DNA from 4 places in the Kribbella sp. NPDC043289 genome. Region 1 is predicted to be linked to each of the others. Evidence: riboswitches for the same ligand, from Rfam matches in the RefSeq annotation. Region 1 holds a riboswitch; each other region holds the start of a gene.
What was found. Region 1 has a riboswitch for cobalamin ahead of AC0662_RS23595 (CbtB domain-containing protein). Riboswitches for the same ligand answer to the same signal wherever they lie in the genome.
Positions count from the first base shown of each region.

Region 2: another riboswitch for cobalamin. It lies ahead of AC0662_RS34030 (ribonucleoside-diphosphate reductase subunit alpha); the one in region 1 lies ahead of AC0662_RS23595 (CbtB domain-containing protein).
Region 3: another riboswitch for cobalamin. It lies ahead of AC0662_RS10750 (magnesium chelatase subunit D family protein); the one in region 1 lies ahead of AC0662_RS23595 (CbtB domain-containing protein).
Region 4: another riboswitch for cobalamin. It lies ahead of AC0662_RS19240 (ABC transporter substrate-binding protein); the one in region 1 lies ahead of AC0662_RS23595 (CbtB domain-containing protein).

Region 1 covers NZ_JBWKCB010000003.1:1,068,253-1,075,751, forward strand. The annotation lists gene AC0662_RS23570 (DEAD/DEAH box helicase) at 1-1,491, shown strand, start outside; gene AC0662_RS23575 (phosphotriesterase family protein) at 1,555-2,466, shown strand; gene AC0662_RS23580 (DUF1304 domain-containing protein) at 2,562-2,930, shown strand; gene AC0662_RS23585 (MFS transporter) at 2,969-4,345, shown strand; gene AC0662_RS23590 (LysE family translocator) at 4,347-4,988, opposite strand; cobalamin riboswitch at 5,473-5,597, shown strand; gene AC0662_RS23595 (CbtB domain-containing protein) at 5,635-5,832, shown strand; gene AC0662_RS23600 (CbtA family protein) at 5,838-6,584, shown strand; gene AC0662_RS23605 (histidine phosphatase family protein) at 6,581-7,141, shown strand; gene AC0662_RS23610 (alpha/beta hydrolase) at 7,199-7,499, shown strand, end outside.
Region 2 covers NZ_JBWKCB010000007.1:181,731-189,229, forward strand. The annotation lists gene AC0662_RS33995 (GNAT family N-acetyltransferase) at 1-81, shown strand, start outside; gene AC0662_RS34000 (3-methyladenine DNA glycosylase) at 78-929, shown strand; gene AC0662_RS34005 (hypothetical protein) at 939-1,136, shown strand; gene AC0662_RS34010 (class I SAM-dependent methyltransferase) at 1,258-1,875, opposite strand; gene AC0662_RS34015 (class I SAM-dependent methyltransferase) at 1,872-2,696, opposite strand; gene AC0662_RS34020 (Fic family protein) at 2,788-4,053, shown strand; gene AC0662_RS34025 (DinB family protein) at 4,123-4,704, shown strand; cobalamin riboswitch at 4,765-4,932, shown strand; gene AC0662_RS34030 (ribonucleoside-diphosphate reductase subunit alpha) at 5,096-7,499, shown strand, end outside.
Region 3 covers NZ_JBWKCB010000001.1:2,255,450-2,262,948, forward strand. The annotation lists gene AC0662_RS10740 (cobyrinate a,c-diamide synthase) at 1-974, opposite strand, end outside; gene cobO (cob(I)yrinic acid a,c-diamide adenosyltransferase) at 968-1,582, opposite strand; gene AC0662_RS10750 (magnesium chelatase subunit D family protein) at 1,584-3,881, opposite strand; cobalamin riboswitch at 3,954-4,090, opposite strand; gene surE (5'/3'-nucleotidase SurE) at 4,235-5,002, opposite strand; gene cobN (cobaltochelatase subunit CobN) at 5,015-7,499, opposite strand, start outside.
Region 4 covers NZ_JBWKCB010000003.1:176,498-183,996, forward strand. The annotation lists gene AC0662_RS19205 (CYTH and CHAD domain-containing protein) at 1-58, opposite strand, end outside; gene AC0662_RS19210 (hypothetical protein) at 90-230, opposite strand; gene AC0662_RS19215 (methyltransferase) at 227-1,027, opposite strand; gene pdxR (MocR-like pyridoxine biosynthesis transcription factor PdxR) at 1,056-2,594, shown strand; gene AC0662_RS19225 (ABC transporter ATP-binding protein) at 2,488-3,270, opposite strand; gene AC0662_RS19230 (FecCD family ABC transporter permease) at 3,273-4,295, opposite strand; gene AC0662_RS19235 (FecCD family ABC transporter permease) at 4,292-5,275, opposite strand; gene AC0662_RS19240 (ABC transporter substrate-binding protein) at 5,272-6,294, opposite strand; cobalamin riboswitch at 6,323-6,507, opposite strand; gene AC0662_RS19245 (hypothetical protein) at 6,546-7,493, opposite strand.

The DNA of each region.
Region 1 (7,499 bases):
GCGAACGCGGCGCCCGCCGAGGGTGACCCCCGCGGCGGATCCACCCGCCCGCGTCGCCGGCGCCGTTCCGGTGCCGGACGCAACCAGCAGGGTCCGGCCAAGACGGCCATCTTCACCGCACCGGAGCCGGAAGTTGCTGTCAGCAACTTCGAGGAGCCGGCCGAGACCGTTGCCCCCGACAACCGCTCGTTCGCGGAGCTCGGCGTACCCGAGCGGCTGGTGACGGCGCTGGCCGCGACCGGCGTGTCGTCGCCGTTCCCGATCCAGGCGGCGACGCTGCCGGATTCCCTGGCCGGCAAGGACGTTCTCGGTCGCGGCCGGACCGGCTCCGGCAAGACGTATGCGTTCGTCCTGCCCGTCCTGGCGCGGCTCGCGACCGGCAACGGTAAGCGCCGGGCGAATCAGCCGCGCGCTCTGATCCTCGCCCCGACCCGCGAGCTCGCGACCCAGATCCAGGCGTCGATCACGCCGCTCGCCGACGCGCTCGGCCTGCGGTCGATGACGATCTTCGGCGGCGTCGGTCACGGCCCGCAGATCAACGGCCTGCGCAAGGGCACCGACATCGTCGTCGCCTGCCCAGGACGGCTCGAGGACCACGTCAAGGCGGGTCACGCGAAGCTCGGCGCGGTGGAGATCACCGTGCTCGACGAGGCCGACCACATGGCCGACCTCGGCTTCCTGCCCGCCGTCCGCCGGCTCCTCGAGGCGACCCCGGCCACCGCGCAGCGGCTGCTGTTCTCCGCCACGCTCGACGCCGGCGTCGACGTCCTGGTCCGGCGCTTCATGAACGACCCGGTGACGCACAGCGTCGACTCGGCCCGCTCGCCGGTCGCCAAGATGACCCACCACGTCCTGCACGTGAAGTCCGACGCCCGGCTCCCGGTGCTCACGGACCTGACCGCGGCGCCCGGACGGACGCTCGTGTTCACCAGGACGAAGTACGGCGCGAAGGCGCTGACGAAGAAGCTGATCGCCCAGGGTGTTCCCGCGGTCGAGTTGCACGGGAACCTGTCCCAAGGCGCCCGTACGCGGAACCTCGAAGCCTTCGCCGACGGTACGGCGCGGACGCTGGTCGCGACCGACATCGCGGCCCGGGGCATCCACGTCGACGGGGTCACGCTGGTGATCCACGCCGACCCGCCGATCGAGCACAAGGCCTACCTGCACCGCTCCGGCCGGACCGCTCGCGCCGGCGCCGAAGGCACCGTCGTCACGCTGATGACCGACGACCAGGTCCGGGACGTCCGCGACCTGACCCGCAAGGCCGGTATCGCGCCGAAGATCACCAAGCTCACCGCCGGCGACCCGCTGCTGTCCGAGCTGGCCCCGGGCGAGCGGACGTACGTCGCCCCGCCGGCCCCGGCGGCCAAGCAGCCGGCGGCACCTCGGTCGACGACGCCGAAGGCCGGCGGTCGCCGGTCCTCGGGTCCGTCCCGCCGCTCGGCCGGTCGCGGCCGGCGCCGCCGGGCGCCGGGCAAGCAGGCGGCCTGAGCCAGATCTCGAGGTTGGGTTACGGTGCCACTGGCGGTGCCGTGACCTGACCTTGGGATGCTGATGCGGATTCGAACGGTCCTGAACGACCTCGCGCCGGAAGCGCTCGGGGTGTGCGATGCGCACGACCACCTGTTCTTCCGTTCCGCGCTCCTACCAGGTCAGGAGCTCGACGACGAGGCGGCCGCGGTCGCCGAGGTGCGGGCGTTCGCGCGGGCCGGCGGCCAGGCGATCGTGCAATGGACCCCGCACGGTCTGCACCAAGGCGCCGAGGCGCTTCCCGGGATCTCCACCGGCACCGGGGTGTCGATCGTCGCGGCGACCGGACTGCACCGGCGCGAGCACTACCCCGAGGGGCACGTCGACGAGATCCGTGACCAGCTGGCCGAGATCTTCGTCCGTGAGTTGACGACCGGTATCGGCGAGACGCCGGTCCGGGCCGGGCTGATCAAGGTCGCGGGCGGATTCCACGTGCTCGACGCGCACGCGGAGCTCGTGATGCGCGCCGCGGCCGAGGCGCACCACGCGACGAACGCGCCGATCGCTGTCCATCACGAGCTCGGATCCGCGGCGGACGCCGTACTCGATCTGCTCGTCGACGAGCTCGAGGTGCATCCGGCGGCGGTCATCCTCGGGCACCTCAACCGGTTCCCGGATCATCGGGTGCATCTCGAACTGGCGCAGCGTGGCGCGTGGCTGGCGTTCGACGGGCCGTCGCGGGCGAACAACGCGACCGATCCGCGACTGACCGACTGCCTGGCCGCGCTCATCGACGCCGGGTACACCGACCGGCTGCTGCTCGGCGGCGACACCACGAGCGCCCGCGCCCGGGCGTCGACCGGGGAAGGGCCCGGGATGCCGTACCTGCTGACCCACCTCCGACCACGGATCACGCGGTACTTCGGTGCGGACGTCGCGGACGCGGTGTTCCGGGACAACCCAGCGCGTGCCTTCGCCACGGATTGGCGGGCTTGACGGTACGTTCCCGCCATGAATGAGCGAAGCGAATTCATCATCAAGCACAGTGCGTCTCGTGCCTCAGCCGCGCCCGCAGCGAAGCGAGGACGCGGATGAGTTTGATCGCACAGATCTTCGTGGCAGTGGCCGGGCTGTTCCATGTCGTGGTGTTCGCGCTGGAGAGCCTGCTGTTCCGCAAGCCGAGCACGTACCGGCGGTTCCTGGTGAAGGACGACACCGAGATGGCGGCCGCGCGGCCGTGGGCGTTCAACCAGGGGTTCTACAACCTGTTCCTCGCGATCGGTGCGCTCGGCGGGCTGATCTGGGGCGGCGACAAGGGCCATGCGATCGCCTTGTTCGCCTGTGCGTGCATGGCCGGCGCGGGCGTCGTACTGCTCGCCTCCGACCGCCGGATGCTGCGCGCCGCGGCCACCCAGGCCGTCCCGCCGATCCTCGCGCTGGTGCTCGCCGCGATTCTCTAGTTGACTTGAAGCGCACTTGAGGTCCGAAGCTTCTCGGCATGACGACCGTTGCCGAGCCCGCGACCGGGCCTGCCGCCGACACCGGTGGCGTTCTCTCCCCGCAGTACCGCGCCTTGACCGTTGGCATGGTCGCGCTGATCACCCTGGTCGCGTTCGAGTCGCTCGCGGTCGCGACGGCGATGCCGACCGTCGCCCAGGCGCTCGACGGCCTCAGTCTGTACGCGCTCGCGTTCGGCGGACCACTCGCCTCCGGTGTCGTCGCGATGGTCATCTCCGGTACCTGGAGCGACCTGAAAGGCCCGACCCGCCCGCTCTGGCACGGTACGGCGTGGTTCCTGGCCGGCCTGCTGATCGCGGGATTCGCGCCGACGATGGAGGTCCTGGTCATCGGCCGGATCATCCAGGGCTTCGGCTCCGGTCTACTCACGGTCGCCCTGTACGTCGTGGTCGGGCAGCTGTACCCGGCCCGGCTACGGCCGCGGATCTTCGCCGCCTTCGCTACCGGTTGGGTGGTGCCGTCACTCGTCGGTCCCGCGATCGCCGGACTGATCGTCGAGCACGCCAGCTGGCGCATCGTGTTCCTCGCCGTTCCCGCGCTCGCGATCCCGGCCGCGCTGGTGATGCGGCCCGGACTGGCTCGCGGCGACACGCACGAGCCGCGTCCCGGGAAACTCTGGGACAAGCGCGCGCTGTGGGCGGTCGCGGCGGCCGTCGGGGTTGGACTGCTGCATTACGTCGGGCAGCAGCACGGCGTACTCCAGATTGCGCTGCTCGTGATCGGCCTGGCCGGGGTGATCGCGTTCGGGCCGCGGCTGCTGCCGCGCGGGACGTTCACCTTCGGTCGCGGACTGCCTTCGGTGATCGCGCTCCGTGGCCTGGTCGCCGCGGCCGGATTCGGCGCCGAGGTGTTCCTTCCGCTGATGCTGACCCGCGAGCGCGGGCTGTCCCCTTCGTTGGCCGGGCTGGTCCTGACCGTCAGCGCGCTCAGTTGGACCGCGGCGTCGTGGTACCGCGGGCGCCCGAAGCAGCCGTTCTCGCACGAGGTGTTCCTGCAGGCCGGCATGATCCTGATCGTGCTTGGCATCGTCACCGCCACGCTCACGCTGAACCCGCACGTACCGGTCGTCGTCGGCATCCTCGGATGGAGCCTGACCGGGCTCGGGATGGGTACGGTCTTCCCCACGCTTTCCGTGCTGGTGCTGGAGTACTCGGAGCCTGACGAGCAGGGTGTGAACAGTTCCGCGCTGCAGCTGAGCGATTCGTTGTCCACGGCAACGGTGCTGGCGATCGGTGGGTCGTTGTTCGCCGCGATGGAGCCGCATTCCGCGGTCATGGCGTACGTCGTCGCGTTCGGTGTCCCGGCGTTGCTGGCGCTGCTCGGTGTCGCGGCGGGACGACGTACCGCTGCTGTTTGAGCTATTCCTTGGAACCGGTGACGGCGATGCTGGCGCCGAGACCGATGATCATCAGACCACCGGTGCCACCGACCAGCTCGAGCCGGCGCGGCGAGCGGGCGAACCATTCGCGCGCCGTACCGGCCACCACCGCCCAGACGCTGTCCGAGCAGAGCGCGATCAGGATGAAGATCAACCCGAGGACCAGGATCTGCGCCCACGCCGGGCTGCTCGCACCCTTGTCCACGAACTGCGGCAGCGCGGCCGCGAAGAACACCGCGGTCTTCGCGTTCGTCACCCCGACCAGGAACCCCTGCCGCACGGTCTTCCGGCTGCTCCCCGGCTTCACCCCCCTGGCAAGCGCCTCCGCGAGCGACTTCCGCGACCGGAACGCGTGCACCCCCAGATAGATCAGGTACGCCGCCCCGCCCAGCTTCACGATCGTCAACGCGACCGCACTCGCCGCGATCAACGTCCCGAGCCCGAGCGCGATCAACACCAGCATCGTCGCGGCACCGAGCGTGTTCCCCACCATCGTCAACACGGCTTCCCGCCGCCCCACCGCCAACGCCCGCCCCACGATGAACAACACGCTGGGCCCCGGAACCACGATGATGATGAACGCAGTAATCGCAAACGCAACCAAATGATGAGCGGACGGCATCCACCCAGAGTAAACGCTCCCCTCACTCACCGCTCGGCTCGCGGCGCCTTCGAGCTGAGCGTGATGCCCACCCAGCAGAAGCCGATGCTCGGGCCGGCGTCCCGCCTCGGCTTCTACCCGCGGCGATCCCGCCGAGTCGTGGGTCCTGGTTGCAAATCGACAGCCGGAACTCACGACTCGCGTTGGGGGTCACATGCCAATTGCCACGACTCGGCAGTAGTCGAGGGGCGCCGAGGGTGGTGGTCGCGTGGGGATGGGGGTGCGCGGAGTGGACGTGGTGGGGGAGCGGCGGAGTGCCGTACGTCGGGGTTGGGTTGGGGGCGTCGTGAGGCGAGCGGCAGGACGGCGTACGTCGGAAGTGGGCTGCCGGCGTGGTCGAGCGAGGGGCTGGGCAGGTGGGCGGTCGGGCCGCACGCCGGGCGGCTGGTGGGTGGGGGTGGGATTGGTCACCGGCGCGCCGTGGCGCGTTGACCGGGGTTCGGTGTGGGCTCTACCGTTCCAGGGTCAACCTGCGGTGCCATGAGGGAAGCCGGTGAGAGTCCGGCACGGCCGCGCCACTGTGAGCGAGCTTCGGTTCGTGAGTCAGGACGCTCGGGCACAGCAGCCTTTCTAAGGGGACGCGCACTTCCCCAGGAGGTTCAGTTCAATGGCAGCTCCTGCCCGCACGATCGCCGTACCGGCTCTCTCGCCCAAGCTTCTCGCTGCTGCGCTCACCAGCGTCGGCCTGATGTTGCTGCTCGCCTACCTGGTCGGGTTCGACCAGGGCGCGGTCTCCCAGTCGGGGATGTACCTGCACGAGCTGATGCACGACGGTCGCCACCTGCTCGGCGTGCCCTGCCACTAGATCAGATGCGCACCTTCGGATCGCTCCTGGTGCGCGGACTGATCGTCGGACTCTTCGCCGGCCTGCTGGCCGGAACGTTCGCCTACGTGATGGGCGAGCCGCGTGTCGACGCGGCGATCGCGATCGAAGAGGCCGGTGCCGCGCACACTCACGACCACAACCACGCTGACCAGGCGGAGGACGAACAGCCATTGGTCAGCCGCGACGGCCAGCGGGCCGGCCTGTTTCTCGCGACCAGCCTGTACGGCGTCGCGCTCGGCGGCCTGTTCGCGGTCGCGTTCACGCTGCTCCGCCGCAAGCTCCGGACCGGCAACGACGCGTACGCCGCGCTCGGACTCGCCGCCGCGGGTTTCATCGGCATCGTGCTCGTCCCGTTCTTCAAGTACCCACCCAATCCGCCGGCGGTCGGTGACCCCGACACCATCACCCGGCGGACCGTCACCTACCTCTTGACCCTGGTCATCGGCCTGCTCGCGGTGTGGGCAGGGGTCGCCCTGTCCCGCTGGGCCGCGCGGTACGGCGATGTCGCCCGCCTCGCCGGTGGTGTCGTCGGACTGCTCGCGACCGTCGTGGCGGCGTACCTGATCCTGCCGCGGATCAACGAGGTTCCGGAGACGTTCCCCGCTACGCTGCTATGGCAGTTCCGGTTCGCCTCGCTCGGTACGCAGGCGACGCTGTGGCTCCTGCTCGGGTTCGGGTACGCGGCCGCGGTGGACCGCCGGCCGATCCGATCGAAGGTGGCTGCGGCTTGACCACGCTGACCCTGGTCGCGCACGCCCTGACACCCGCACTGCGTGGACTCGTGCTCGGCGGCGACGCCGAGCCGGACGCGGCGAGTGTCGAGGCGGCGCGCGACCTGAAGCTCTCGGCAGACGCGGTGTACTCCGGACCTGAGCAGGCCGCCGTCCGGACAGCCGCTGCGCTCGGGTACGACGCGATCGTCGCCCCCGAGCTGCGGGACCGCGAGTACGGCGACTGGGCAGGCCGCGAGCTGGAGGATCTGCTCACGGCCGACCCGACGCGGGTCTCGGCGTGGCTCGAACGGCCGCACACCGCGACGCCGGGCGGCGAGACCGAGAACGACGTCCTCGCCCGGGTCGCCGACTGGCTCGGGGACGTGGCCGGGCAGCACGACGAACCCAGCGCGATCCTCGCCGTCGTCCACCCGGCGGTGGTCCGCGCGATCGTCCTGTACGTCGTGGACGCGCCCGCCGAGTCGCTGCGACACGTCGACGTCCGGCCGCTCGCCACGGTCAGCCTGTCCCACCACAGCGGGAACTGGTCTCTGGCCTTCGTGCCCTCCGCCTGACAAACTGCCGGTGGCCCGGTCTCACGCCCAGGTGACCGGCTGTCACGGGGAGTCATCATGGCTGAGGCTGATCAACTGGCCGAACGGTTCCGCGCCAATCTGGCGGTGCTCGAGGCTGCTCGCGAGCGGTTGCAGACGGCGGCCGACGACGGCACCGCGGACGACGAGCAACTCAAGCGCCTGAAGACCGTCGAGGAGCTGCTGGCCCCGGTCACCGTGAGCGAGACGGATGCCGACGGCAACGTCGTTCACGTCCAGCGGCAGCGGCAGTTCCTGAAGGTCGACCCGAAGGGACAAGGGCGGGCGATCGAGGTGCTCGGCGAGCTCCCGAAGGCGAAGCACGTCGCCGTACTGGTTC
Region 2 (7,499 bases), on a different contig from region 1:
CTCGGGTTCACCCGGATCCCCGAGCGGGACTGGGCTCCCATCCCGGGCGTCGATCTCTACGCGTTCGCCCTCGACCTATGACCGTCACGCTGCCCTTCGACGAGTGGTCGGCGTACGCGACGGAGCACACCAAGCGGGTCGACGTACTGCTCGCCGGTCATCTGGAACGCCGCCGGCGCCGCGAGCCGCATCCGGTCGAGGACTTCCTCTTCACCTATTACCCGACCCGTCCGAACCAGCTCCGCATCTGGCACCCCGGCCCCGGCGTCCACCTGCAGGAGGCCGCGGTCTACGCCGAGCGACGCGGGTACGTCGTGAACGACGGAACTGCCGCGCTCGACCCAGCCGAGATCGAGCGCCGGGCGGACAGCATCACCTGGATCCGGCGGCTGCTCGCCGCGACGCTCGATCTGCAACCGCAGTTCGGCTGTTTCGGCCTGCACGAATGGGCGATGGTGTACCGGACTCCCGAGGTACGGCACGCGTCCTGGCCGCTCCGGTTAGGGGCCGAGGGCACCGATCAGGTCGTCGAGTCGCACAAGATCGGCTGCTCGCACTTCGACGCGTTCCGGTTCTTCACCGATCCCGCGCGGCCGCTCAACTCCCTGCAACCGACCCGCGAGTCCCAGCCGCGGCTGGAGCAGGGCGGCTGCCTGCACGCCAACATGGACCTCTACAAGTGGGCGACGAAGCTGATGCCCTTCACCCCCAGCACGCTGCTCCTGGACTGCTTCGAGCTGGCGCGCGACATCCGCACCCTCGACATGCAGGCCTCGCCGTACGATCTCGCGAAGCTCGGCTACTCCCCCGTGCGCATCGAGACGGCGGCCGGCAAAGCGGAGTACACGACTGCCCAACGCTCCTTCGCCGACCGCGCCAGGCCGCTGCGCCGGCGACTCGTGGAGCTCTGCGACCAGTTGCTGAGCTAATCTCGCAGCATGGGAAAGATCGTCGCGATCGCCTTCGGCGTCCTGCTCATCGCCACCGGCGGTGTCTGGACCATGCAGGGCCTGGGCTACCTCAAGGGCAGCTCGATGACCGGCAGCACCCTGTGGGCCACTGTCGGCCCGATCATCGCCGCCTTCGGAGTGGCGCTGCTGTACGTCGCACTCCGCGGACCGAAGAAACGAAGCTGACCGAGCCGGCTCGAGAATCAGCAGCTCGACAGGACGTGTGCCCGGCACTGGCCAACGCCCACGCTCAACCAACCGGAGAAACCCTCGCAGTGGGCATATACGTACTGTCGAGCGGCCGGACTCAGACGCGCACGATCGCCCATTGGTAGTGCATGACGCGGCCGTCGTCCCAGGTAGCCCAGTCCTCCACCGCGCCGTACCGCTGGAGAACCTCACGCACTCCCTCATCGGAGCGGATGCTGAAGAACCGCCCGGGTCCATAACCCGTGTTGTCTTCCCACACGCGCTCACCGGCGCTGACGTCACCCCACAGGCCGACGGCCAGCGGTGCGCCGGGCTTCAGGACGCGCACGATCTCGCGCAACGCCAGATCCAGGTCCTCGTCGGCCACATGCAGCAACGTGCTCATCGTCCAGCCTGCGTCGAACGTCCCGTCGCCGAACGGCAACTCGAGCACCGACGCCACCTCGGCACGCAACCCGAGCCCACGGCACACCTCGACACTTGCGGGCGCCAGATCCACCCCCGTGTAGTCGAACCCCGCCGCCGCGATCGCCGCACCGTCGCGGCCCGGACCACAGCCGATCTCCAACACCGTATGACGCCCCTCGGCCTGCAACTGGCTGAGATAAGCAGTACGACGGTCCACCCGGGCATCCGGCAGCTCACGGTCGGACCGGGCCCGGACCTCGTTGGAGTAGTAGGTGATCAGGTCCTGCTCGCGGTTCTGACGATTCATGACTTGGTCGCTTTCAGTGCGAAGAGGAGTGGGATTCGCGGGGCGGGGTCAGGGAGGCGCCACCAGCCCTCCGGGGTTTGCTGCATGGATGGCCAGCGGGGCCACGGGAGTACTTCGGATTCGCGCAGACTGGTGAGCTGGAAGCCGGCGCCGGCGAGCGTGCTGACGATCTCCCCCATGCCGTGCCGCCACTCGTAGCTGGTCTGGCGACCGGGGACCTCGTCGCCGGTGTAGGTGACGGTTGAGTCGTGCGCGATCGGCCCGCGTCCTTCGAGGTAGTCGGCGCGGATGACCAGGTCGTCCGACTCGCCGGGGAGAGAGACCTCGCGCAGCGCATTGAGCAACGGATGGAACTCGACGACGTACAGAGCGCCCCCGGGCTTGAGCAGCTCCCGTACGACCTCGGCCCACTGCTTCAGGTCGGGGAGGTAACAGAGCGCGCCCTTTCCCGTGTAGACGATGTCGAACTGCCGACCGTCGACCGCCTGCACCGCGTCGTACACGTTCGCGTGGACGTAGTCGACGTCGACTCCGGCCGCGGCCGCGATCCCCCGCGCCGCATCCAGCGACTTCTCCGACAGATCGAGACCGCTGGCCCGTGCACCCCGCCGCGCGAACTCGATCGTCTCCGTCCCGAGATGACACTGCAGGTGCAGTACGTCGCGCCCCTCCAGCGGACCGAGGTCGTCCCACTCGTAGTCCGCGAACCAGAACTCGGCGGGGCGGTCGTAGAAGTCGCTTGCCGCGTGCAGCGGCGCCCTCGCGTTCCAGTCGGCCTCGTTGGCGGCCACCATGTCCTGCGTCTGCGCGTCGAGAGTCACACCAAGCAGTCTGCCCACAACCGGGTCCACAGCCTGGCAGACTCCCATCCATAGCCTTGTTCAAGGTTTGTGGATAAGGTTGAATAAGAGTATGGCGAGGGTGGAGTTACACCGCTGGCCCGGGCACCCCGATGGGTTCACCCGGGCCGAGCGGCTGGGCGGGTCGTACGAGCTGTACTTCCCGGACCCGCTGGTCGGTCGGGAGTTCAACCTGAGCGACGACGTTCTCGCGGCACTCGAGGACGCCGCCGGCGATCTCGCCCGTCTGGACGCGACCGCCGCCGTCCTGACCAACAGCGAGGCCCTCGCGCGACTCCTGCTGCGCGCCGAGGCGGTCGGCTCGTCCCACATCGAGGGTCTCGTCGTCGGAGCCCGCCGCCTATTGAAGGCCGACGTACTGCGGGATCGGGCGCGGGACGTCACGGCCGAGGAGGTACTCGGCGCGGTCGACGCGATGACCTGGGTGACCGAGTCCGTCCAGGCCGGTGACAAACTCGAGGTCGACCATCTGCTCGAGGCACACCGGCTCCTGATGGCGCAGTCGCCGAACCCGGAGTACGGCGGCGAGATCCGCTACCTGCAGAACTGGATCGGCGGCCGCTCCCCCGCCGAGGCCTACTACGTCCCGCCGCCGGCGCAACTGATCCCGGAACTGCTCGCGGACCTGATGACCTTCGTCCGCGAGTCGCCGCTGCCGGTGCTCGCCAAGACCGCGATCGCGCACGCCCAGTTCGAGACCATCCACCCCTTCGCCGACGGCAACGGCCGGACCGGGCGGGCCCTGATCCACCTGATCCTGCGTGCCGACGGCCTGGTGACGCGCACGGTGCCGCCGGTCTCACTGGCGCTCGCCACCCACGCGACGGAGTACGTCGACACCCTGACCGCTTTCCGGTACGTCGGGCGCTCGACGACCGCGAAGGCCCGCGCGGCCGCCAATCCGTGGCTGCGGATGTTCGCGCTGGCCTGTACGCACGCGACCGCGGAGGCCGCCCGTTTCGAGCAGACGGCCGTCGATCTGAAGGCGTCCTGGCGGGAACGCGCCGCGCCGGTCCGCGCGGGCTCGGCGACCGAGCTGTTGATCGAGGCCCTGCCGGCCGCACCCGTCCTCACACTCGCCGCCGCGGCGCAGCTCATCGACCGCTCGCAGCAGGCCGCCAACCAGGGCCTCGCCCGACTGGTCGAGGCGCGGATCTTGCGCGAGGTCACCGACGGCCGGCGGAACCGCGTCTACGAGGCGCCCGAGCTGATCGACGCCTTCACGCTGCTCGAGCGCCGCTTCGCGAGCCCGGCCGCGGACACGCAGATCGAGCCGCCTAGCAGACCCGTTCCGTCGAGGCCACGACCGACACGCTAGGTGGTTTGACTTTCCGTTCCCTGTGGAGCAAGAATTCGAACATATGTTCGATCGTACAGGGGAGCTGTTATGCCGGAGCCGTTCGACTGGGACATCCTGCACAGGCCATCGGCGATGGCCATGGTCCGCGGCCAGCTCGGCTTCAGCTGGATGGTCCTGTCCGGCCGGCTGGCCCGGCTGACCGACGAGCAGTACTTCTGGCGCCCGAGCAGCGAGGCGCTCACCGTCGTCCGGCGGCACTACACAGGACACTTCCGCGCACTCGGGTCCGGCGAATGGGTCGCGCAATGGCCGGACGAGCCGGACCATCGCGGCCCACGGACGATCGCCTGGCTGATCGCGCACCTGACCGAGACGTTCTTCGAGCGCTGGGAGTGGACGTTCGGCGAAAGCCGGCAGGGCCGCGCGGACATCACCCTGCACGGCAACGCGCGGGATGCGGTCGCCTGGCTGACCCACTGGGTCGAGGCCTGGCAGGACGCGATCGCCGGCCTCGACGAGGACGCGGTGACGACGGTCGGCCTCAGCCAGGCCAACGAACTCGACGCGGCCGAGCCGTTCGGCCACGTCGTACTGCGCCTCAATCGCGAGCTGATCCATCACGGCTCCGAGATCATGACGCTCCAGGATCTGTATGCGGTCGCGGCGTGAGGACCACAAGATGTGCGACACGCGGCGTGGCGCTACCACAAGATCTAGATGTTCCGACTTAGCATCACTACTGCTGGTGGTTCGGGATGGTCGACGACACAACATGTTGTTCATCTCGAGGCAACAGGGGAATCCGGTGCGAGTCCGGAACTGCCCCGCAACGGTGAGCGGTCGTGACGTCCAGCTGCGTCCGCGAGTCCGGATACCTGCCACCGGTGCGTGTACCGCCGGTACACGCGGTCCGAGATCTCGCGGGTGGGTCGCAGGGCGTGACGGGCAGTGGTACCGGCCGGTGCTGCCGTCTCGTCGTGCGCCTGCTCGCGTGGTGCCGGGTCTCCGAACACTTCTGGAGCGCACACCTGTGACCATTGCTTCCTCATCGTCAGCCTCTGTGGCGACGGACCGGGAGATCGAGCTGACCGTCGTCCGTCGCGACGGCAGCAGTACTCCGTTCGACGCCACCAAGATCTCCGTCGCCGTGACGAAGGCGTTCCTCGCTGTCGAGGGCGCCGACGCGGCCGCCACCCACCGGGTCCGCGACCTGGTGACCGACCTGACCGGCCGGGTCGTCGGTGCCCTGACCAGCCGCGGTCTGAATTCGCTGTCCGGGCGGCGCAGCGTGCAGGTCGAGGACATCCAGGACCAGGTCGAGCTGGCGCTGATGCGCGCCGGCGAGCACCAGGTCGCCCGCGCCTACGTCCTGTACCGCGAGGAGCGGACCAAGGCCCGCACCCCCGCCGACGCGTCCGGCGTCACCGAGAAGCCGGCGCCGTCCGTCCGCGCCGCCGACGGCACCCGGTCCCCGCTAGACGTCGATCGTCTCCAAGTGGTCGTCGCCGAGGCAGCTGCCGGTCTCGACGCGGTCGACCCCGAACTGATCCTGAACGAGACCCTCGGCGCCTGCTACGACGGCATCGCGCAGCACGAGGTCGAGCTCGCGCTGGTGATGGCCGCCCGGTCGTACGTCGAGACCGAGCCGCAGTACAGCTTCGCCGCCGCACGTCTCCTGCTGGACCGGATCCGCCGCGAGACGCTGGGCCGCGTGTACGGCGAGCCCCGGCAGGCCAGCCAGGCCGACATGACCGCGGCGTACGCCGACTACTTCCCGCGGTACATCCGGGTCGGGATCGAGGCCGGGCAGCTCGACCCCCGGCTCGCCGAGTTCGACCTCGAGCGGCTCGCCGAGGCCATCGATCCGGACGCCGACCTGACCTTCACGTTCCTCGCGCTGCAGACGCTCCACGACCGCTACCTGCTGCACATCGACAAAGTGCGGTACGAGTTGCCGCAGGCCTTCTTCCTTCGCGTCGCGATGGGGATGGCGCTGCGCGAGGACGACCGGGAGGCGCGGGCGATCGAGTTCTACCAACTGCTCAGCTCGTTCCGCTTCATGTCGTCGACGCCGACGCTGTTCAACTCCGGCACCACCCGGCCGCAGCTGTCGTCCTGCTTCCTCACCACGGTCGAGGACGATCTGGCCGGCATCTTCCACGGCATCCGCAACAACGCCCTCCTCGCCAAGTACTCCGGCGGCCTCGGCAACGACTGGACCCCGGTCCGCGGCATCGGCGCCCGCATCCGCGGCACCAACGGCGAGTCCCAGGGCGTCGTCCCCTTCCTCAAGGTTGCCAACGACACCGCGGTCGCGGTGAACCAAGGCGGGCGCCGTAAGGGCGCGGTGTGTGCGTATCTGGAGACGTGGCACATCGACGTCGAGGAGTTTCTGGATCTGCGGAAGAACACCGGGGACGAGCGGCGGCGTACGCATGACATGAACACCGCGAACTGGGTGCCGGACCTGTTCCTGCAGCGGGTCGAGGCCGGTGGTGAGTGGACGTTGTTCTCGCCGGACGAGGTGCCGGATCTGCACGACCTCTACGGCACCGCGTTCGCCGATGCGTACCGCGCGTACGAGGAGGCGGCGGATCGTGGCGAGATCCATACCTTCAAGCGGGTCAAGGCGGTTGACCTCTGGCGCCGGATGCTGACCGTGCTGTTCGAGACCGGGCATCCGTGGATCACCTTCAAGGACGCCTGCAACCTGCGTTCACCGCAGCAGCACAGCGGTGTCGTGCACTCGTCGAACCTGTGCACGGAGATCACCCTGAACACCACGGTCGAGGAGACCGCGGTCTGCAACCTGGGCTCGGTCAACCTGGTCGCGCACCTGACCGACACCGGCCTGGACGACGACCTGCTCCGGGACACCGTCAGGACAGCGGTCCGGATGCTCGACAACGTCATCGACGTGAACCTCTACACCACGCCGGAGTCGGAGCGCGCCAACCAGCGGCACCGGCCGGTCGGCCTCGGTCTGATGGGCTTCGCGGATGCGCTGTTCACGCTCCGGGTCCCGTACGCCTCCGAGGCCGCGGTCGAGTTCGCCGACAGCTCGATGGAGCAGATCAGCTACCACGCGATCGAGGCGTCCAGCGATCTCGCCGCCGAGCGCGGCCGCTACTCGTCGTACGACGGATCGCTGTGGAGTCTCGGGATCCTGCCGATCGACTCGCTCGACCTGCTGCACACCGCGCGCGGCGGTGACGTGACCATCGACCGGAGTACCCGGCTGGACTGGGACACCCTGCGGGCGAAGGTACTGCGCGACGGGATGCGGAACTCGAACGTGATGGCGATCGCCCCGACCGCGACGATCTCCAACATCTCCGGCGTGAGCCAGTCGATCGAGCCGACGTACAGCAACCTGTTCGTGAAGTCGAACATGTCCGGTGAGTTCACGATCGCGAACCCGTACCTCGTCGCCGACCTCAAGGACCGCGGGTTGTGGGACCAGG
Region 3 (7,499 bases), on a different contig from region 1:
GTGGCGACCTGGTGGCGCAGCTCCTTGTTCGCGGACAGGGCCTCCGCGTGCAGCTCAGGGAAGCCGCCGCCGAGACAGAGCGCCGCCGTTGCCTCGGGCAACGTGTCGGTCAACGGGTCGAACGTGACAACCTCCGCCCCCGCCGCGGTCAGCAACTCCGTCGTCTCCGCATACCTGAAGGAGAAGACCGGTCCCCCAGCAACCGCAACCACAGGTCGCGCGGTCGGCGAGGACGGTTGTTCGAGCTCTTCGCTTGGGTTCCAGGGGGTGGCTTGGTGGCTGGGGGCAGCCTTGGCGGTGGCGACGACGGCCTGGAGGTCGACGCCTTGGTGGACGAGTTCGGCGGCGGCTTCGACTGCTGCTTCGGCTTGGGCGCGTTGTTCGTCGGCGGGGACCAGGCCCAGGTGCCGGCTGGGGACGGTCAGCCGCGTGTCGCGGCGGAGGACGCCGAGGACGGGGACGCCTATCGGCGCGACACCGGCGCGTACTTCGGTCTCGTGCCGGTCCGAGCCGACCTTGTTCAGGATCACCCCGGCGATCCGCACTTCGGTGTCGAAGGCAACGAAACCCTGGACGACCGCCCCGACGCTGCGCCCGGCCGCCGACGCGTCGACCACCAGCACCACGGGCGCCTGCAACAGCTTCGCGACATGCGCGGTCGACGAGAAACCCTCGGTCCCGAGCGCACCGTCGTACAGGCCCATCACGCCCTCGATGACGGCCAGGTCCGCGCCGGCCGCACCGTGCGCGAAGAGCGGGCCGATGCGTTCCTCGCCGGACAGCATCGGGTCGAGGTTGCGTCCCGGGCGTCCGGTGGCGACCGCGTGGAACCCGGGGTCGATGTAGTCGGGTCCGACCTTGAAGCCCGCGACCACGTGTCCGGCGTTCCGCAGCGCGGCCATCAGCCCGACCGCGACGGTCGTCTTCCCGGCTCCGGACGCCGGCGCCGCGATCACCACCCGCGGAATCACCACTCGATGCCCTTCTGGCCCTTCTGGCCGGTGTCCATCGGATGTTTCAGCTTGGTCATCTCGGTGGCCAGGTCCGCCGCATCGAGAAGCTTCGGATGCGCGTCGCGTCCGGTGATCACGACGTACTGGTGACCGGGACGATCGACGAGCGTCGAGACCACCTCGTCGACGTCGATCCAGCCCCACTTCATCGGGTAGGTGAACTCGTCGAGTACGTACAGGTCGTGGGTCTCGGCGGCGAGCCGGCGCTGGATCTCGCGCCAGCCCTCGAGCGCGTCGGCGGCGTGGTCCGCCTCGGTGCCGGCCTTGCGGGACCAGCTCCAGCCCTCACCCATCTTGTGCCACTCGACCGGACCGCCCTGTCCGGTCGCCGCGTGCAGTTCGCCGAGCGCCTTGAACGCGCTCTCCTCGCCGACCTTCCACTTCGCGCTCTTCACGAACTGGAAGACCCCGAGGTTCCAGCCCTGGTTCCAGGCCCGCAGCGCCATCCCGAACGCGGCGGTCGACTTCCCCTTCATCTCGCCGGTGTGCACCATCAGCAGCGGCCGGTTGCGGCGCTGGCGGGTGGTCAGTCCGTCGTCCGGTACGGCGGCCGGCCGCCCCTTCGGCATCTCAGGCCGCCTTCCGGTCCGTGACCGCGCGGACGAGGTTGCCGGCGGCAACATCTCCGAGGTCGAGGTACTCCGCGCCGAGGTCGACCGCCAGTTCGGCGGCAAGACCGAGCCGGACGCCGCGGTGCGGTTCGCAGTCCACGACAACGGTCGCGATGCCCTGCTGGGCCAGCCAGCCGGCCGCCTGACGAGCGCGGGCGAAGGCGTTCTCGCCGTACGTGGCGCGGCCGTCGGTGACGAGCACCAGGAGCGGGCGCCGCCGGGGGTCGCGGATCGCGGCGATCCGCAGTACCTCGGCTGCTTGCAAGAGACCTTCGGCGAGCGGGGTGCGGCCGCCGGTCGGGAGGGATTCGAGGCGTCGTACGGCGGTTTCGACGCTGCCCGTCGGCGGGAGAGCGACCGTGGCGGCCGGGCCGGCGAACGTGACGAGGCCGACGGTGTCGCGGCGCTGATACGCGTCGAGGAGCAGCGAGACGATCGCGGTCTTCACCTCGCCCATGCGCTTCTTCGTGCCCATCGAGCCGGACGCGTCGACGCAGAACAGGACGAGGTTGCCCTCACGACCTTCGCGTACGGCGAGGCGGACGTCGGCGGGACGCACCACGAGGCCTGGGCCGCTGCGACCGCGGGCGTGCTGGTGTGGGGCGGCGCTCCAGATGGTGCCGAGGAGATGCGGTCGGCCCGGCTCGCGGCCGACTCGCGCGCGGTCGCCGACGACCCGGCCCACCTCGGTGATGGCGCGGGAGCGGCGGCCGGCGACACCCATCCCAGCTGCTTGCACGCTCAGGAGGCGGGCCTTGTAGGGCTCGGAGCTTCCGGCGATCTCACCGACCGGCGTCGGGCCGGGCTGACCGCTTTCACCGTCACCCGGCTCACCTTTCGCAGCCGAGCGCTTCGGGTCGCCGGGCGCGCCGTCGTCCAGGCCGTCGCGGGCCGGATCCGCGGCATCATCCGAGGCGTCGTTCGCCAGGTCGCCGTTTGTCGGGTCCGCGGCGCTCGCCGAGTCGTTCGAGTCGCCCGGCACCGCGTCGGCGTTGGCCGGGTCGTCGGCGCCGCCCGGGCCGCCCGGCGGGCCGCCCGGCGGGTCGTCGTCGGGGTCTTCCGGGGGCGTGCTGTTGTTGATCGCGTCTTCGAGTTGCTGCTCGTCCAACCCCGGTGCGTCGAACGGGTTCCGCCGACGGCGATGCGGGAGCGCCAGCTTCGCGGCCGCCCGGACGTCCTCGACCTCGACAACCGTCCGTCCGGACCACGCCGCGTGCGCCACAGCGGTGCGAGCCGTCACGAGGTCGGCACGCATCCCGTCCACGTCGAACGAAGCGCAGATCTCCGCGATCTGCCGCAGCGCGGAGTCGGTCAGGATCACCTCGGCCAGCAGGTCACGCGCCTTCACGATGCGCTCGGCAAGCTCCCGCTGCGAGCCGTCGTACCGGGCGACGAAGGTCTCCGGATCCGCCTCGTAGGTCAGCCGCGCGCGCATCACCTCAACGCGGACGGCGGGATCGCGGCTCGCCACCACGTCCACGGTCAGGCCGAACCGGTCGAGCAACTGCGGCCGGAGCTCGCCTTCCTCCGGGTTCATGGTGCCGACCAGCACGAACCGCGCCGGGTGCGTGACCGAGACGCCGTCCCGCTCGACCGTCGCCCGCCCCATCGCGGCCGCGTCGAGCAGTACGTCGACCAAGTGATCGTGCAGCAGGTTGACCTCGTCGACGTACAGCAACCCCCGATGCGCGGCCGCCAACAAGCCCGGCTCGTACGCCGTGACGCCTTCCGCGAGCGCCTTCTCCAGGTGCAACGACCCGAGCACCCGGTCCTCGGTCGCGCCCACCGGCAACTCGACCAACCGCGCAGCCCGCAGCCCCCGCCGCCCGCCGGTCCCACCCACGTCACCGCCGTCCGCCTCTCCCCGAAGCGGTCCGTCGCTGAGCGCGGCACCGTCCGCTTCCCCGTGACGCAGTCCGTCACCGTGCGCGGCACCGTCCGCTTCCGCGTGATGCGATCCGTCGCTGCGCTCGGCACCGTCCGCTTCCGCGTGGTGTGGGCCGTCGGGGCAGGTCGGGTCGGGGCGCACCGGATCGCAGGAGAAGCGGCAGCCGGGGACCACCTCGACGGGCGGGAGGATCTCGGTCAGCGCGCGGACGGCCGTCGACTTCGCCGTCCCCTTCTCGCCGCGGATCAGTACACCGCCGATCGCCGGCGAGATCGTGGCCAGGATCAGCGCGAGCTGGAGATCGTCCATCCCGACGATCGCGGTGAACGGAAAGCTGGTCGACTGACCCGGTGAACGCACGGCCCGCATCGGCGGAATCCCTTTCGTCGAGCGGGTGTCCACGCCCGCTACGGCACTGGTACGCCGGCACTGCGGAATTCCGTAGGCCGGCGGACGACCGTGGATGTCCTGGCTCCCAGAGTCTGCGCCTGTCACAGCTTTCGCACAGCTCTGGTCACAGTGGCGGGACCGCCCCGGATTCGCACCGGTGTTCCTCCACAACCGTCGGCCCGATCATGGCACACCAACTCCCTCCGGAACCCATCCCGGTCACGTGGCACTCACCACGCCGCCGGGTGGCGGGTTGTGTGACCACTGACGGGTTACAGCACGTCAGCGGCGCAGCAACCCGCCAGCGGCACCCGGTGTCAGGCAGTCAGGCGTCAGCGGTTCAGGCGTTTGGCGAGGGCGTTGGCGGCGGTGTCGTCCGCGACCTCGCGGATGCCGACGATCGGGGTGACGGTGACGAAGCCGGCGGCGAGGAGGGCCACGTCGGAGTCCGGGTCCGGATTCGGGTGATTCGGCCCCAGCAGGATCACCGGCTCCCCGGTCGGAGCCGTCGAGCCGGTCAGCCGCGAGTGTGACAGCGGCGCCAGCGACGCGTGGCGTACTCCTGCCAGCTGGTCCAGCGGGCGGTCCGGCACGTTGATCGTCACGACCGTGCCGGCGGGCTCGGCCGCGATCCACCCGAGCGCCTCACCCGCGATCGTCGCCGCGGTCGGCCAGTGCTGCGGGTCCTCCGAGTCGAGGCTGACGGCGACCCCCGACGTACCGTAACCGGACGCGGTCACGGCCGCCGCGACGGTGCCGGAGTGGAAGATCGACACGCTGACGTTGAGCCCGCGGTTGATCCCGGACAGGACCAGGTCGGGCGCCGGACCGAACGCGCCGAGGGCCGCCAGCGTCACCGCACCCGCGGGCGTTCCCTCGATCCCGATGTAGGTGACGCCGTTCTCCTCGTCGGACGCGGTCCGGATCGGGCGGCCGACCATGCCCGCGCGGGCCGATCCGACGCCACTCTCGTCGAGCAGCGGTGCGACCACGACCACGTCGTACCCGAGCTCGGCGATGGTCGGTGCCAGCGCCCGGATTCCCGGGGCGCGATACCCGTCGTCGTTGGTGATCAGGACCCGTGGTCGCTCAGGAAGCATGCCTCAACCCAATCAGCCGCGGTCCTCGATGTCACCTTCCGTCTCAAGTACTGCGTTCCGTAGCGTCGCGAGCGCCTCGTCCGACGGCTCCGCCCAGAGCCCGCGCTGCGCCGCCTCGAGCAGCCGTTCGGCGATGCCGTGCCGGGCCCACGGGTTCGACGCGCGGAAGAACTCGGCCATCTCGGGATTCGCGACGTACTCGGTGGTCAGCGACTCGTACATCCAGTCGTCGACCACGCCCGCGGTCGCGTCGTACCCGAACAGGTAGTCGACGGTCGCGGCCATCTCGAACGCACCCTTGTACCCGTGCCGCCGCATCGCCGCCATCCAGCGCGGGTTCACCACCCGCGCCCGGAAGACCCGCTTCGCCTCCTCCTCCAGCGTCCGGGTCTTCACCTGGGCGGGGACGGCGGAGTCACCGACGTACGCCTTCGGGTTCGAGCCGGTGAGGTGCCGGACCATCGCGATCATGCCGCCGTGGTACTGGAAGTAGTCGTCGGAGTCCATGATGTCGTGCTCGCGGGTGTCGGCGTTCTTCGCCGCGACCTGGATCCGGGCGTACGCGCGTTCCATCGAGCCGCGGGCCTCGGCGCCGTCCAGGTCCTTGCCGTACGCGTACCCGCCCCAGACGGCGTAAACCTCGGCCAGCTCGGCGTCGGTGCGCCAGTTGCGCGCGTCCACGAGCGGCAGCAAGCCGGCGCCGTACGAGCCCGGCTTGGAGCCGAAGACCCGGGCCGTCGACTGGCGTACGTCGTTGCCCGCAGCAACGTCAGCGTCGACGTGGGCCTTCAGGAAGTTGTCCGTCGGCGGCTCGTCCAGCGCGGCGACCGTCCGGACCGCCTCGTCGAGCAGCGCGACGACGTGCGGGAACGCGTCCCGGAAGAAGCCGGAGATCCGGATCGTGACATCGATCCGCGGCCGACCGAGCTCCACGAGATCGACCACCTCGAAGCTCGTCACCCGCCGGGACGCCTCGTCCCAGACCGGGCGGCAGCCGAGCAGCCAGAGCACCTCGGCGAGGTCGTCGCCCTGGGTCCGCATCGCCGACGTTCCCCAGACGGTCAGGCCCACCGATCGCGGGTACTCCCCCGTCTCGGACAAGTGCCGGGCCAGCAACGAGTCGGCGAGCGCGACGCCGACGTCCCACGCGTTGCGGCTCGGGATCGCCTTCGGGTCGACCGCGTAGAAGTTGCGCCCGGTCGGCAGTACGTTCACCAGACCGCGGGTCGGCGACCCGGACGGTCCGGCTTCGACGAACCGCCCGTCGAGGGCGCGCAGTACGTTAGCCAGTTCGTCGTCGGTGCGCGCCAGCCGCGGTACGACCTCCTCGGCCGCGAACGTCAGCGACGCCGTCACCTGAGCGGACTCCCGGCCGAGCACCTCGGCGACGACGACCGGGACCTTGGACGCGTCCCAGCTCAGCGTCTCCATGCCGAGGACCAGCTTCCGCGCGACGGCTTCCAAGATGTCCACACCGTCTGCGCCAGTGACCGCGGGCAGGTCGGCCAGCGTCGCCAGATCGGTGAGGTCAACGGACACGCCGGGATTGGCGAGCAACTCGGCCTCGTCCACCCCGAAGGTCTCCCCGAGCGCGGCCCGCAGACCCGGGATCGAGTACGAACCGCCCCACAGCTGCCGAGCGCGAAGTACGGCGAGCACCAGGTTCACCCGCGCTTCACCGTCCGGCGCACCGCCCAGCACATGCAGCCCGTCGCGGATCTGCACGTCCTTGATCTCGCACAGGTACCCGTCCAGGTGCAGCACGAACTCGTCGAAGTCGTCGTCCTCGGGCTTCTCGTCCGTGTGCAGGTCGTGGTGCAACTGGGCCGCCTGGATCAACGTCCAGATCTGGGCCCGCAGCGTCGGCACCTTGTCCGGGTCGAGCGCCTGCACGGTCGCGTACTCGTCGAGCAGGTACTCGAGCTTCGCCATGTCGCCGTACGTCTCGGCCCGCGCCATCGGCGGCACCAGGTGGTCGACAACCGTCGCGTGCGCGCGCCGCTTCGCCTGCGTCCCCTCGCCGGGGTCGTTGACGATGAACGGGTACACCATCGGCAGGTTCCCGAGTACGGCGTCCGGCGCGCAGTCGGCCGCCATCCCGATCCCCTTGCCCGGCAGCCACTCCAGCGTCCCGTGCTTGCCCAGGTGTACGACGGCCTGCGCACCGAACCCGCCCTCTTCGACGGGTGCTTCCAGCCAGCGGTACGCCGCCAGGTAGTGGTGCGACGGCGCCATGTCCGGATCGTGGTAGATCGCCACCGGGTTCTCACCGAATCCGCGCGGCGGCTGGATCATCAGCACCACGTTCCCGAACCGCAGCGCGGCCAGCGCGACCGCGGGCTCGTCACCCGAGCTGTCGACGTACAACTCGCCGGGTGCCTCGCCCCACGCCTCGGTCATTGCCGTCTGCAACGATTCCGGCGCCCGGCCGAACCACTGCGCGTACGTCGACAGCGGGACCTTCGCGACCGCGGACGCCAACTGCTCCTCGGTCAGC
Region 4 (7,499 bases), 890 kb from region 1:
CCGTGGTCTCGTCGACGTCGTACTTCGTCTCGATCTCGAGCTGCTCGGTGCGGGCCATACCTCTTGTTTACCAGGCGTTCATGAACTGGTCAGCCGCGCGAACGCAGATCGGCCACCAGTCGCTCGAGATCGCGATCCGGGATGCCGTACATGACACACCGGATCTGCCGACGGCGGTTGCGGCTCAAAGCCCAGCAAACAGAGGCGATCAGGACGATGAACCCGATCATGTCCGGCCCACTCCTTTGAAGAACGCGTAGTGGAAGGTGCCGCCGGGCAACGCGGTCTGCTCGAGATCCCGGATGCCCGCGTCCCACTCGGCCTCGGTCCGCATCCCGGCCGCGATCGCGCGCTCGCGAACCGACTCGACCATCGCGATGAAGGTCCTCCGGGTGAAGCCGTCGACCAGATGTGGAACCGTCTGGTCCGCGTACACGGTGCGAGGGTCCACCCGTACGTCGTCGTAGCCGGCCTGCTCGAGGAGGGGTTGGAGCCGACGGCCGATGAGCGCGTCGCCGCCAGGTTCGGCCTGGAGGTCGATGAGACAGTCGATGACGGCCTGGGCCTGAGCACTGCGCGGGTGGTAGATCGCAGACCCGTGATCGCCCTCCACGACGGTGATCGTGCCGCCGGGATTGAGCAGGCCGCGGAGCCGGATGAGCGCGTCGTTCGGGTCCGGGAGGTGCTCGAGGACGAAGCAGACGAAGACGTGGTCGAACTTCTCGCCGGACAGGTCGTGCAGGTCCGCGTGCCGGAAGTCGACGGTCGCTTGTGGTGCGTGGGCGGCGACGCGGGCCTTCGCCTGGGTGAGCGAGTCCTCGGAGATGTCGACCGAGACCAGTTCGATGCCGGGGCTGCGGGTGACAAGTTGGACGGTCTGCCCGCCCACGCCGCAGCCCGCCTCCAATACGCGGCTGCCGGGCGCGTAGGCGGTGCCGCCGTGCAGCAGGTCGGCCAGCGTGCCGGCCTGGTCAGTGAGCCGGCGAGTCTCCGCCGGGGTGTAGCCGTGGACGTAGTCAGTTCCCATGACTCCACGGTCGCGCCACAATGGTCCAGTGAACAGGTCCAATCCGACGGGAAGTGGCCGGTCCAAAGGTGCGGACTTCCTGCAACTGAACCCGGCCGAAGCGCCCGCCGGCGGCCTCGCCGACTGGCTCACCGACCGCCTCCGCACGGCCATCTCGACCGGCCATCTCCCGGTCGGCGCCCGCCTCCCCGCGACCCGCATCCTGGCCACCGACCTCGGCATCTCCCGCGGCGTCGTCACCGAGTCCTACCAACGCCTCACCGAGGACGGCCACGTCTCCAGCCACGGCCGCCGCGGCACGATCGTCGTCGCGGCCCCCATCGGTACGACGCCTGCGTCGACGACCGCAAATCCGCCGCCACCGAACGTCCTGAACCAGCCCGGTCTGGATGCCTTCGACCGCCTCCGCGAGGTGACGGCGAGGATCGACCTGACCCCTGGCGTCCCTGATCTGGCGGCCTTCCCGCGCAGTGGATGGATGCGGGCCGAGCGCGCCGTGCTCAGCGATCTGGCCGCGCCCGACTTCGGGTACGGCGACCCCGCCGGGACGCCGGCGCTCCGCCGGGCAGTCGCCGCCTGGCTCGCCCAGTACCGCGGGATCGCCACGGACCCGGACGATCTGATCATCGTGGCGGGCGTCGCGCAGGCGATCGGTCTGGTGGCGCAATTGCTCGACGAGCGTGGCATCCACGTGATGGCGGTCGAGGATCCCGGCTCCCTCGGCTCCCGCCAGCACCTGCAGAACTGGGGCATGCAGACCCCGCCCGTCCCGGTGGACGACCGCGGCCTCGACGTCGAGGCACTCCGGAAGTCCGGGGCGCGGGTGGTGATGGTGACTCCGGCGCACCACTTCCCGACCGGCGTCGTCCTCGACGGGGAGCGGCGGCGTGAACTCATCCAGTGGGCGGCCGACGGCGGGCTGATCCTCGAGGACGACTACGACGCCGAGCACCGCTACGACCGCCCGCCGGTGCCGGCGTTGCGCGCGATGCTCCCCGATCAGGTGATCTACGCCGGCAGCATCTCGAAGCTCCTCGCTCCCGCGCTGCGGATCGGCTGGATGCTCGCGCCGCCGCAGTACAAGGAGGAACTGATCGGCCGGAAGCGGATGGCCGACCTCGGGAACCCCTCGCTCCCGCAGCTCACGCTCGCGCATCTGATGGAGTCGGGCGAACTCGAACGCCACCTGCGGTTCCTCCGCCGTCGGCACCGGGTACGCCGCGACGCGATGGTCACCGCGATCCACAACCATTTGCCCACCGCAACCATCCACGGCGTCGCGGCCGGCCTGCACCTGACCATCACCTTCGCTGAACCGCTCGACGACGTCGCCCTGGCCGCGGCCGCGCTGGAACACGGCGTCAAGACGCATCCGCTGTCCTGGCATTGCCAACTGCCGCACGCGCCCGGCCTGGTCCTCGGGTACGCCGCCCGCACGCCCACCGAGATCACGGAGGCGATCAGGACGATCGGCGAGGCCGCGGCAGCACCAACGGCGTACCGGTCAACGGGTCCGGGATCACCGAGCACTCGAGCCCGAAAACCTCCGCGACCACCTCGGGCGTGATCACGTCCGCGGGCGCTCCGACCGCGACCACCTCGCCGTGTTTGAGCGCGATCAGGTGGTCCGCGTACCGCGCCGCGAGGTTGAGGTCGTGCAGCACCAGCACGATCGTCTTGCCGTGCTCGCGGTTCAGGTCCTGCACGAGGTCGAGGATCTCCAACTGGTGCGCGAGGTCCAGGAACGTGGTCGGCTCGTCGAGCAACATCGTCTCGGCGTCCTGCGCCAGCGCGAGCGCGATCCACACCCGCTGCCGCTGACCGCCGGACAGCTCCTCCAGCGGCCGATCGGCCAACTCGGCGACACCCGTCGCCGCGAGCGCGGCCGTCACCACCCGCTCGTCCTCTGCCGACCACTGCCGGAACCACCGTTGGTGCGGATGCCGCCCGCGCCCGACCAGGTCGGACACCGTGATCCCGTCCGGCGCGACCGGCTGCTGCGGCAGCATCCCCAACCGCGTCGCCAGGCGCCCGGCGCTGAGCTTCGCCAAATCCTGGTCGTCCAGGTAGACGGCTCCGCCTTGAGGCGCGAGCAGCCGCGCCAGTCCACGTAGGAACGTCGACTTCCCGCAGGCGTTGGCGCCGACGATCACCGTGATCTTCCGCTCCGGGATCGCCGCCGACAACCGGTGTACGACGGGACTCCCGCCGTACCCCAAGGTCAGCTCTTCTGCTCGCAGCATCGTCATCCTCCTCGGCCGACCCGGTTCGCGCGGGCCATCAAGAACAGCAGGTACGGCGCCCCGAGGAACGCGGTCACCACGCCGACCGGCAACGCCGTCGGAGCCACCACCGTCCGCGCGATCAGGTCCGCGGACACCACCAGCAACGCCCCGATCGCGCCAGCCGCGAGCAACCCGGCGACGCGCTCCGCAACCAGCCGACGCGCCAACTGCGGCGCCACTAACGCCACGAACCCGATCGGTCCAGCAGCCGCCGTCGCCAACGCCGCAAGCCCAACGCCGACCGCGATCAACACCCCACGCGACAACTCGACCCGCCCACCCAAGGTCCGCGCCAAGTCGTCGCCCAACTCCAGCAACCGCAGCTGCCGCGACGAGCCCACCGCGGCCGGCAACCCCACGACCACCGCGGCGCCGATCAACGCCACGTCCGACCACGACCGCCCGGCAAGACTTCCGGCGAGCCACATCGATGCGCTCTTCGCCGTGTAGATGTCCGCCAACGTCAGCAGGTACGCCGTCAGCGACCCGATGATCGCCGTCACGCCAACCCCCACGAGCACCAGCCGATACCCGGAGACCCCGTTGCGATAGGCCAGCAGATACACGCTGAGCGCGGCGAGCAACGACCCGATCAACGCACCCAGCGGGATCCACCCACTCCCGATCACGGTGATGATCAGTACGGCGGCCAACGCGGCACCGGCGTTGATGCCGATCAGGTCCGGACTCACCAACGGGTTGCGCGCGAGCCGCTGGAAGATCGCGCCGGACACCGCGAACGCCGTACCGACACCGATGCCGACGAGGACGCGAGGCAAACGATTGTTCACGACGACGTCGTACGTGATGAGCGTCCCGTGCCCCGACAACGCCCGCAGGACATCAGAGAGCGGAAGCGCGTAATCGCCACGAGTCAAGGCGAACGCACCGACGACCACCGTCAGCACCCACGCGACCGTCGAGACCACGACGCTCGCGACATCCACCCGAGTGGACACCCGCCCGATTCGCAAAGTCTTCACAACGCAGCCGTCCGTCGACGGCGCACCAGTGCGATGAACAGCGGTGCCCCGATCAGCGCCGTGATGATCCCGACCTGCAACTCCGCCGGCCGTACGACGATCCGCCCGGCGACGTCCGCGAGCAACAGGACCGCGGGCGCGAGCACCATCGACCACGGCAACAGCCACCGGTAGTCCGCGCCGACGATCGTCCGTGCGACATGCGGTACGGCGAGACCAATGAAGCCGATCGGGCCGGCGATCGCGGTCGCCGTACCGGCCAGGATCACGACGGCGACGCCGGCCAGGACACGCACGAGTGCGACCCTGGTGCCTAGTGTCTGCGCAAGTTCAGCGCCGAGCGCGAGCTGGTTGAGCGACCGCGCCAGAACCAGCGCCAGAACGGTGCCTACGGCAAGGAACGGCACCGCCTGCGCGACGATCGCCCCGTTCGCCAAGGACAACGACCCGACTACCCAGAACCGATACTCGTTCAACGTCGAGAGATCCAGCAGGGTCGCGGCCGACGTGACCGAGCCGAACAGCGCGGAGATCGCCGCTCCCGCCAGCGCGAGCTTCACCGGCGTCGCTCCGCCGATCGCGCCCACGACGTACACGACGACTGTCGCGACGAGCGCGCCGCCCATCGCGAACCACACGTACCCGGTCAGGCTGTGCACGCCGAACACCCCGATCGCCGCCACTACGGCCACGGCCGCGCCCGCGTTCACGCCGAGAATCCCCGGGTCGGCCAGCGGGTTCCGCGTCACGCCCTGCATCAACCCACCGGACAACCCGAGCGCGACCCCGACCAAGAGACCCGCGACGGTTCGCGGCACGCGCAAGTACGTCACGACACGATCGGTATCGCTGCCGCTGAAGTTCGCCAGCGCCCGATAGACGTCACCGGTCCCGACCCACTGGTTCCCGACGCACAACGACAGCACGACGGCCACGGCCAGCACCCCGACGCAGACCGTGAGCCCGGCAGCCTTCCTCACTTGAAGAGGTCGGGGTGAATGATGCGCGCCAGGTTCTCCGTCGTGTACGCGCCCCGGACACCCGCCGAGTGATTCGCGAACAACCACGGCACCACATGACGATTGCGCACAGCCTTCAGATTGCTCAATGCAGGATTCGCCAACAGCTTGGCGACATCGGGCTGCGACGAGGCGGCCGTCAGCGATGCGTCACAGCAGCCGCTGATCAGCACGTAGTCCGGGTCGCGCTTGATGAACTCCTCGACGCTGATCTTCACGTTCCGCTTCGACGTCAGGTCCGCGAACGCGTTCACGCCTCCCGCTTGCTTGATCAGCACCGTCCCGAAGTCCGGTCCACCCGAAACCGTCAGGCCGCCGCCCTCCAGCGCGGGCCGGATGATCGCCACCGTCGGCCGCGGCGCGTCCTTCACGGCCGTCTCGACCGCCGCGATCCGCCGCTGCTGGTCGGCGATCACCTGCTCGGCACGGTCCTCGACCTTGAACAGCTTGCCGAGGTCGCGCAGATCGGCGTACACGTTGTCCATCGAGACCGTCGACGGGTCGATCGCCTCGTCGCCCTTGCCGTCCGCGGTCGGGCAGAGCGGGCTGAAGATCCAGGTCCGGACGCCGAGGTCGGACAGGCTCTTGCGGCTGCCGAAGCTCGAGTCGCTGCCGGCCGCGCTGAACACGTCGTTGAACCCGGACAGCACGAAGTCCGGGTTCAGGCTGAGCAGCTGCTCACGACTCGGCAGGTTCTTGTAGTACGTCGCCTTCGCCTGCGCGGCGGCGTACTCCGGGAGCACCTCGGCATCCAGGTACGCCGTACCGACGAGCCGATCCGAGATCCCCAACGCGTGGGCCATCTCGATGGCGGGTTGGTACGCCGCGAACACCCGCTGCGGCGGACCGTCGACGGAGACGTCGATCCCGCAGTTCTTGACGGTGATCGCACCGGCACTCGAACCGGCTTCAGCAGCTGGGCCACACCCGGCCAGCAGGGAAACAGACAGGACAACAGCAAGCACGCGTACGACGGCCATGGGCGGACCGCTCCTCCAGCACCTCGTGGACGGGTCGAGCGCCGTGGCCGGTCTCCTGGCTGACGGGTACCGCGATCGCCGGTCGAACCTTCCCAGCCGCAAGCGGCCAGTGGTCTCCCCGAGGGGAACGTCCGGCGAACATCCCGATCACAGTGGCGAGGGCCGCGCCGGTACTCCACCGGCTTCCCGAACACCACGGCTCCGCCACCCTAACACCCGCGACTGTGTCGCAGATCGTCAGCGCGTGTAGATCAGCGCGTATAGATAGGCGCCATCGCCAGCGCGAACTGCGTCATCAGGTCCGGGTTGATCGCCCGGGCCGGCAGCGGGACGAAGTCCACCAGCTTGTCGTCGCCGACGCGGATCGTGGTCCGGCCGGTCGCGGTGTCGACGTACCCCTCGTCGCCGAGCGGGATCGACTGCGAGGTCGCGGCCTTGGCGAGCGGAGCGATCAACGCCTTCGCCTGCGGAGTACGCCGTACCGAGGTGGTCAGCACGCTCGTCGCGGTCACCCAGCCGCAGACCGGGTCGCCGGGCGTCGTCTCGCTGTCGCGGCGGGCCGTCGGCCGCGCGCCCAGCACCTTCTCGGCCCCGGACGACCCGCGGTCGCACTCCGGGCGTGTGATCACCGGGTCCGCCGTCGGAACGCCTGCCGCCTGCCGGGCGACCTCCTGCGCGAGGACGACGTACTTCGCGAGCGTCGCCTTCGGACCGGCGACCTTGTAGAGCTTGCCGCCCAGCAGGAACACCACGAACGTGCTCGCCCCGTAGCCGCCTTGGCCCACCACCGCAGGCTTCACCGGCTCACCCTTGGACGCCTTCTGGCTCGCGGCCAACGTCGCCGCGGTCGCCGGGAGCACCGATGTCTCGATGCTCAGCACCGGACCGTTCGGAAAGTTGCTGAGGGTCAACTGGCAGACGTCGTACGTCGGAAGGCCGAAGTCGGTCGGCACCGTCTTGGTCTGGATATCCACAGCAGGCACCGCAAGCGTCGTCCGGACCAATTCCTGGTTCATCCGCAGGCATACGGACTGCGCGGGTGCCGCCGAGGCCGGCACGCTCGGGCTCGGCGTATCGGAGGGCGTTGCCGACGGGCTGTCCGCAGAGGTCGTCGACACCAGCGGGGGTGCACTCGGGGCGGTCTCCTGCCCGGGACCGCTACAGCCCGCGAGCAGTACGACGGCCAGGCCAGCGGTCATTCCACG